One region of the Photobacterium angustum genome, then DNA from elsewhere that is predicted to be linked to it. Evidence: predicted binding sites of a transcription regulator. Region 1 holds the regulator's gene; the other holds the start of a gene.

Region 1 (3,826 bases):
CCTTTATTGGCGGCGCAATCAGCACAGTTTTAGTTTATCGTCTTGGTACTGATAAAAACGGGACATCGGTGATGATCATGCTACTCGCTGGTGTCGCGATAACCGCAATTTCAGGCGCGGGGCTTGGGTTACTCAATTATGTTGCCGACGATCAAGCCTTACGTGATTTATCATTGTGGTCAATGGGTTCACTGGCTAGTGCAACATGGACAGGCATTATTCTAGCCTATTGCACATTCGGATTACTCTTTACCTATTTTTATCGTCATACCAGTAATTTAAACGCGTTGTTATTAGGCGAAGCTGAAGCTCGACATATGGGGGTTAACACGCAAAAACTAAAACGTAATTTAATTATTACGTGTGCTGCAGGAGTTGGAATTACTGTTGCTGTTTGTGGACCGATTGGCTTTATTGGGTTGGTTATTCCTCATGTGGGGAGAATGCTAACTGGTCCAAATCATAAAACCTTATTACCAATTTCGGCTTTACTTGGCGGCTTAATCCTCTTGGTTGCCGATATGATTGCTCGAAGCGCATTCTCGCCTCAAGAACTGCCAGTTGGGATCATCACCGCCATGTTAGGTGCGCCTTTCTTTATCTATTTATTGGTTAATCAAAAGAGTCAGATGTCATGATGTTAAGTCATTCAGAAAAGGTCGATTTTACAGTAAGTAGCGACAAAGTCTGTGTTATCCAGGCTCGCGACTTATCATTACAATTCGGTGATAAAGTCCTGCTAAATCATCTTGATATTGATATTCACGCAGGAGAAGTCACCGCATTACTTGGGCCAAATGGTGCAGGTAAAAGTACCCTGTTAAAAGTATTATGTGGTGAGATTACGCCAAAATCAGGCACGGTTTCTTTCTTTGATCAACCTCTTAATAATTGGGCTCGGGAAGAATTGGCATGTCACTTAGGTGTCCTTCCACAACATAGCGCATTATCTTTTGCCTTTACCGCTAAAGAAGTTGTCGAGCTAGGCGCAATTCCTTTGCAACTCACGTCGCTTGAGCTGAAAGATGCGACAGCATCAAGCATGCAATACGTTGACATTAACAACTTAGCTAAACGTCTATACCCCACCTTATCGGGTGGTGAAAAACAGCGTGTACACCTTGCCCGAGTTTTAACACAACTCAGTAAAGCCGGTGATAAATGTATCTTGATGTTAGATGAACCAACTTCAGCACTCGATCTCGCCCACCAGCATCACACCTTACAAATTGCCAAAAATATGGCCATGCAAGGCGCTGCTGTAATTGTAGTATTGCACGATTTAAACCTTGCAGCCCAGTACACTGATCGGATGATTTTCCTTAACGAAGGAGAAATAAAAGCCGACGGCACGCCAACACAAGTTCTTACTCCTGAAGTAATAGACACCTTATATGGTTGGCCAGTAAGTGTTCATACGCATCCAAGTGGTGATTTTCCTTACCTTTTATCAGCCAATCATTCTGTTTTTTAATGTGTTATCTGTTAATGACTAGATATACACAATAAATTGACCCTATTAGCATGACAAACATCGAGTTTTTACGGTTAATGATCAATTAATTCAATCAAGTTGAATAGAAAGATTGCACAACGCAAAACACACAGTAAAATGTGAGCGCAAGCGATTACACGTGTAATTAGTGTAAGAACAGTTTCTATCTTCTAATGCCGCATTTTACTGCGGCTTTAGTTGTTTATGATCCATGATAATTGCAACACCCTATAATTCGGTATCAAATTGAATAATTAAGTAGCTAATAACTAAAGGATCTTCATCTCTGCGAGTGAACTCGTAAGCCATAGACTACGTAATTAATCAATTTGGTATCAAAACCTTTGTCAGATCCTAATCTGACCATGATAAGAAGAATAAATATGGCAACCATTAAAGACGTTGCACGTATGGCAGGTGTATCAACTACTACAGTGTCGCACGTGATTAATAAAACACGCTTTGTTGCAGAAGCAACGCAACAAAAAGTATTGGCTGCAGTTGATGAACTTAACTACGCCCCAAGTGCAGTAGCGCGAAGCTTAAAATGTAATACAACACGTACTATCGGCATGTTAGTCACTAAATCGACTAACCCATTTTTTGCCGAAGTTGTGCATGGTGTTGAAGAATATTGTTATGGTGCAGGCTATACACTGATCCTATGTAACACCGAAGGTAACTTAGAAAAACAACGTGATTACTTACGTATGCTTTCTGAAAAGCGTGTAGATGGCCTATTGGTTATGTGCAGCGATCTTGATCAAATGCTGCTCGATTTACTTGAGCGTAAAAATGATCTTCCTATGGTTATCATGGACTGGGGCCCAGAAAGCCCACATACAGATAATATTCTAGATAACGCTGAAAACGGCGGTTACATCGCAACTAAGCACTTTATTGAAAATGGTCATAAGAAAATTGGCTGTTTATCTGGACAAGTTGACAAGTCTACTTGCCAAGAGCGCCTAAAGGGCTTCCGTAAAGCGATGGCAGAAGCAGATCTCACTGTTAATGATGATTGGCTACTTGACGGTGACTTTGAGTGTGAGTCAGCCGTTGAAGCTGCTCAGAAGTTTATCGCAATGGAAGATCGACCTACTGCTATCTTCTGCTTCAACGACATTATGGCTATGGCTCTGATCAGTACCTTTGAACAGGCAGGTCTGCGTGTTCCTGATGATATCTCAATCATTGGTTACGATAACATTGACCTTGCGCCCTACTTTGCGCCACCGCTAACAACTATCCACCAACCTAAACGTCGTTTAGGTAAAAAGGCCATCGAAATCTTGCTAGAGCGTGTAAAAGACAAAAATCATGAGCGTCAAACCTTTGAGATGACGCCTAAACTTGTTGAGAGAAAATCGGTTAAAGATCTCAACTAATAAAATTTATCTTTCTATGTTAAGGAAAAGCCGATAAGTTAACCTTGTTGGCTTTTTTTTACTTATAAAAAAACAATCATGAGTATTTATAATTATTAAGCTTATTTAAATAAGTTAAGAACAAATACCTGAACCAATATCACATTTTTGAGGGCTTAGATTTAATATTAAAAGTATTATTTAATATAACTTTATATAGTCACGAACTGGCAAATTAATTGAAAGATTAAGACGCAAAACCACCGGCCTAAAAATTATGTTAATAATTCAAGGTAGCGGGGTTACCGAAGGATTATTATTGAACCGACAATATTATGACACAAACTTAACAATATATTGACAGTATCAATGTGTAGATTAATTAATCTATTTCCTCGCTCTTAATGTTTAGGTGACACTCATATTTTTTCACCGAGTAGAAGCATGGATAAACCAATATTAAAAGATTCATTAAAATTATTTGACCATTTTGGTTCAATAAAATCACGGTCGATGTTTGGCGGTTTTGGCATTTTTTCTGGTGATACAATGTTTGCATTAGTTGTGAACGATAAACTTCACTTACGTGCAAATGCTGAAACTGAAAAGGAATTCAAACAAGCTGGCTTGGAACCTTACGTTTATAAAAAACGTGGCTTCCCTGTTGTAACCAAGCACTATGCTATACCCGATCAATGGTGGGATGAACCCACAAAGATTGTAGCTCAAGGCAGGTATTCACTGGATGCAGCAGAAAAAGACAAGCAAGAAAAGGAGAGTTGCGTACCTGACCGAATTAAAGATTTACCTAATCTACGATTATCAAATGAAAGAATGCTTAAAAAAGCAGGCATAAACACTATTGAACAACTTCTAGCAGTGGGCTCTCTTGGCGCATATAAAGCACTTCAAGAATCACAGACAAGTCCATTGAGTATTGAATTGCTTTGGGCATTGGAAGGCG
Region 2 (3,826 bases), 1.9 Mb from region 1:
TATCACCTAATACACCGCCGTCATCCAATTTCTTAAGTGTATTTACGGCACCAGCCAAGCGAGCACGTTCAGTTAGCTTGGTCGCATATTGATAAGCTTGCTCTTTAAATGGCACCGTAATGTTACAACCTTTACCACCATCATTAAAAAACATATCTGCCGCTTGCACAAAACTATCAATGGCAACAAGTTGACTGGTATATGTCATCTGTTGACTCGTTTGACGGGCAAATAATGTATGAATGAATGGAGATTTACTTTGTCCGATTGGGTTACCAAATACGACGTACTTATCCATATACTAATTCTCTCTTTATATTAAGAAGGCTCTATCACTCCGTGATCTGAGCTCAATAATTGATTACCACTCTCGTGGTTTTAAATAATCTTGATACAGTCGCGCTTCTGCTGAATTGGGCTCTGGTTCATAGCAGTACTCCCAACGTGCTAATGGTGGCATCGACATTAAAATAGATTCCGTTCTTCCGCCACTCTGTAAACCAAACAAAGTGCCACGATCATAAACCAAATTAAATTCGACATAACGTCCACGACGGTATAACTGAAACTCCCGTTCACGTTCACCATAGGGTAGATAATAACGCTGTTGTACTATCGGCATGTAGGCATTAATAAAACCATTACCTACCGCTTGCATATAAGCAAAACTTTTATCAAATCCCCATTGATTGAGATCATCAAAGAATAGACCGCCTACACCGCGGGTTTCATTACGGTGCGGTAAGAAGAAGTATTTATCACACCATGCTTTGTGCTGTTGATAAACATCATCACCAAACGGCGCACACAACTGTTTAGCTGTATCATGCCAGTGTTGGCAATCTTCTTCGAAAGGATAGAAAGGGGTAAGATCAAAGCCACCACCAAACCACCAAACCGGAGCTTCACCATCTTTTTCTGCGATAAAGAAGCGAACATTGGCATGAGAGGTTGGCACATAAGGGTTGCGAGGGTGAATAACCAATGACACGCCCATCGCTTCAAAACGACGACCTGCTAATTCTGGGCGATGTGCTGTTGCAGAAGCTGGCATTTCAGCACCATAAACATGAGAAAAATTCACACCTGCTTGCTCGAAGATTTCGCCATCACGTAATACACGACTACGACCACCGCCACCTTCTTCACGCTGCCATTGGTCTTGTTCAAACGCGACGGTTGTTTCTTGTTGCTCTAATGCTTGGCAAATACGATCTTGTAAATCCAACAAAAAGGCTTTAACTGCACTTTTATCTACTTGGCTATCCATACTCTTTATCCCTTACCCTTGACGGAAGATATTGCCATTAAGCGCATCACGTATCTCGGAAGGATTGGTGCGTCCGCCTGTTTCACCTTGCAGGATTGCAGCTAAACAATGTCCTAACTGTTGTTCAACTTCTTGCGCTGTTCGGCCAGGCTCTTGGCCTGTTAAATTTGCGCTGGTTGAGGTGATTGGTTTACCAAACTCCAAACATAAGCGTTGCACGAGTGGATGATCACTCACACGTACCGCAATCGTGGTAAATTGCCCCGTCAAAAACGAGGGAACATTAGGCTTAGTCGGCATTACCCAAGTCACAGGTCCTGGCCATGTTGCCATCACGGTTTGTTTTTGTTGTTCGGTCAATTGGCTTTCATCAATATATGACAGCAGCTGATCGTAATTAGCCGCGATCAAAATTAAGCCCTTTTCAACTGGGCGTTGTTTGATCGCTAATAGTTTTTCAACCGCTTCTTGATTATCCGGATCACAGCCTACACCAAACACCGCTTCGGTTGGGTACCCGATCACTTCACCTTGCTTTAAGGCCGCGACAACTTGAGCAAAATTCTCCACAGTATCCTCATTATTTGTTCAGCAAATATTGTTGTTTTACTTTCTCAATTTCATTCTACCTACTCCTTAGTCACAACTCCATGCTAGGTTATAAGACAGTCAATATTCACGACGCAAACGTTTTCCTTTGAGCTAAATCACCGTATAATGCAGCCATCAACACGATGTTAAGTTATGACCTGAAGGAGAATGAGATGAAAGTTGGAATTATCATGGGTTCAAAATCTGATTGGCCAACCATGCAACATGCGGCTGAGATGCTTGATCGTTTCAATGTTCCTTATGAGACAAAGGTCGTTTCGGCTCACCGCACGCCACATTTACTAGCCGAATACGCTGAAAGTGCACAAGAGCGTGGCATTAAAGTGATCATCGCAGGTGCTGGCGGTGCAGCTCACTTACCGGGGATGACAGCGGCTTTCACTAGCGTGCCTGTATTAGGCGTACCAGTGCAATCACGTGCACTAAAAGGAATGGATTCATTACTTTCTATCGTTCAAATGCCCAAAGGTATTGCTGTTGGTACCTTAGCAATTGGTGATGCAGGGGCTGCCAATGCAGGTCTATTAGCCGCACAAATTATCGGCACTCAAGATGAGCAAGTACTGGCCGCTATTGATGCTTTCCGCAAAGAGCAAACAGAAACGGTATTAAGCAACCCAAATCCAGCAGAGGATGCATAATGAATAATGTGCTAGTCCTTGGTGCTGGCCAACTTGCCCGTATGATGGCACTGGCTGGCGCTCCTCTTAACATCAATGTGATCGCTTATGATGTAGAGAGTGATAAAGTGGTTCATCCTCTTACCCAACAAGCAATGTCGAACTCGCTCGTTGAAGCGATTAATGACGTTGATGCGATCACTGCCGAGTTTGAACATATTCCTCACAATATTTTAGATATTTGTGCTGCCAGCGAGAAGTTCTTCCCAACGCCAGAAGCAATCAAAGCCGGTGGCGATCGTCGTCTAGAAAAAGCGTTATTGGATAATGCTGGCGTGCGCAATGCTAAATACCATGAAATCACTGAACGTGCAGATCTTCTTACTGCAATTGAAAAAATCGGGTTACCGCTGGTTTTAAAAAGTGCATTAGGTGGCTACGACGGTAAAGGGCAGTGGCGCTTAAAAGAAAGCGCACAGATTGATGATATTTGGCCTGAAATGGCACAATGTATTGCTGATTCTCCTAATCAGGCTATTGTTGCTGAGCAATTTATTCCTTTTCAACGCGAAGTATCATTGATTGGTGCCCGTAATCGCAGTGGTGATATTCAGGTATTTAACTTAACTGAGAATGTCCATACTGATGGCGTACTGAGTTTATCAACTGCTATTGTGGGTGATTCACCACTGCAAGCGCAAGCCGATAACATGTTCCGTGCCGTCGCTAATAGCCTTGATTATGTCGGCGTGTTAGCTATCGAGTTTTTCGATCTCGATGGCGAACTACTGGTAAACGAAATCGCACCACGGGTTCATAACTCAGGTCACTGGACGCAACAAGGTGCAGAAACATGTCAGTTTGAAAACCACTTACGCGCAGTATGTGATTTTCCTCTTGGTTGTACTCAAATAACTCGTCCAAGTGCGATGATCAATATCTTAGGTTTAGATAGCGTCCCTGATGCGGTTTATGCCCAAGAAGGTTGTCATGTACACTGGTACGGTAAAGAAAAACGAGCGGGACGTAAAATGGGGCACATCAACGTGTGTGCGGATACACCAGAGCAATTGCAGTATCGTTTGATCATGTTATCAAGCTTACTGGATAAGAACGATTTCCCCGCATTGCCGCGTTAATATTTACTCCAATTTAAAAAGCCTGCGTCTGAGCAGGCTTTTTTTATACTGTTTTATCAGCGTTCTCAGGATCTTGATAAGCATGGCACTTTCTATCTGCACATTGCAGTTTCACACAACTGGCTAATTTTTTTTCAATTAACAAACCAAAACCACATTGTTGACACGTACCGACAACGGGTTTG

What was found. The regulator PurR, encoded in region 1, represses purine synthesis genes. The targets are predictions, from matches to a motif close to TNANGNAAACGTTTNCNTNA.
Region 2: the regulator PurR is predicted to act here: its motif matches at 1,950-1,969, upstream of purE (5-(carboxyamino)imidazole ribonucleotide mutase).

Annotation. Positions count from the first base shown of each region.
Region 1 covers NZ_MSCJ01000001.1:1,031,623-1,035,448, reverse strand. Annotated here, with positions in the region: gene BTO08_RS04435 (FecCD family ABC transporter permease) at 1-638, shown strand, start outside; gene BTO08_RS04430 (heme ABC transporter ATP-binding protein) at 635-1,474, shown strand; gene purR (HTH-type transcriptional repressor PurR) at 1,879-2,883, shown strand; cyclic di-GMP riboswitch class I at 3,082-3,172, shown strand; gene BTO08_RS04420 (TfoX/Sxy family DNA transformation protein) at 3,307-3,826, shown strand, end outside.
Region 2 covers NZ_MSCJ01000001.1:2,971,637-2,975,462, reverse strand. Annotated here, with positions in the region: gene aroE (shikimate dehydrogenase) at 1-298, opposite strand, end outside; gene hemF (oxygen-dependent coproporphyrinogen oxidase) at 362-1,270, opposite strand; gene BTO08_RS13565 (L-threonylcarbamoyladenylate synthase) at 1,283-1,840, opposite strand; gene purE (5-(carboxyamino)imidazole ribonucleotide mutase) at 2,035-2,523, shown strand; gene BTO08_RS13555 (5-(carboxyamino)imidazole ribonucleotide synthase) at 2,523-3,641, shown strand; gene BTO08_RS13550 (DNA topoisomerase family protein) at 3,685-3,826, opposite strand, start outside.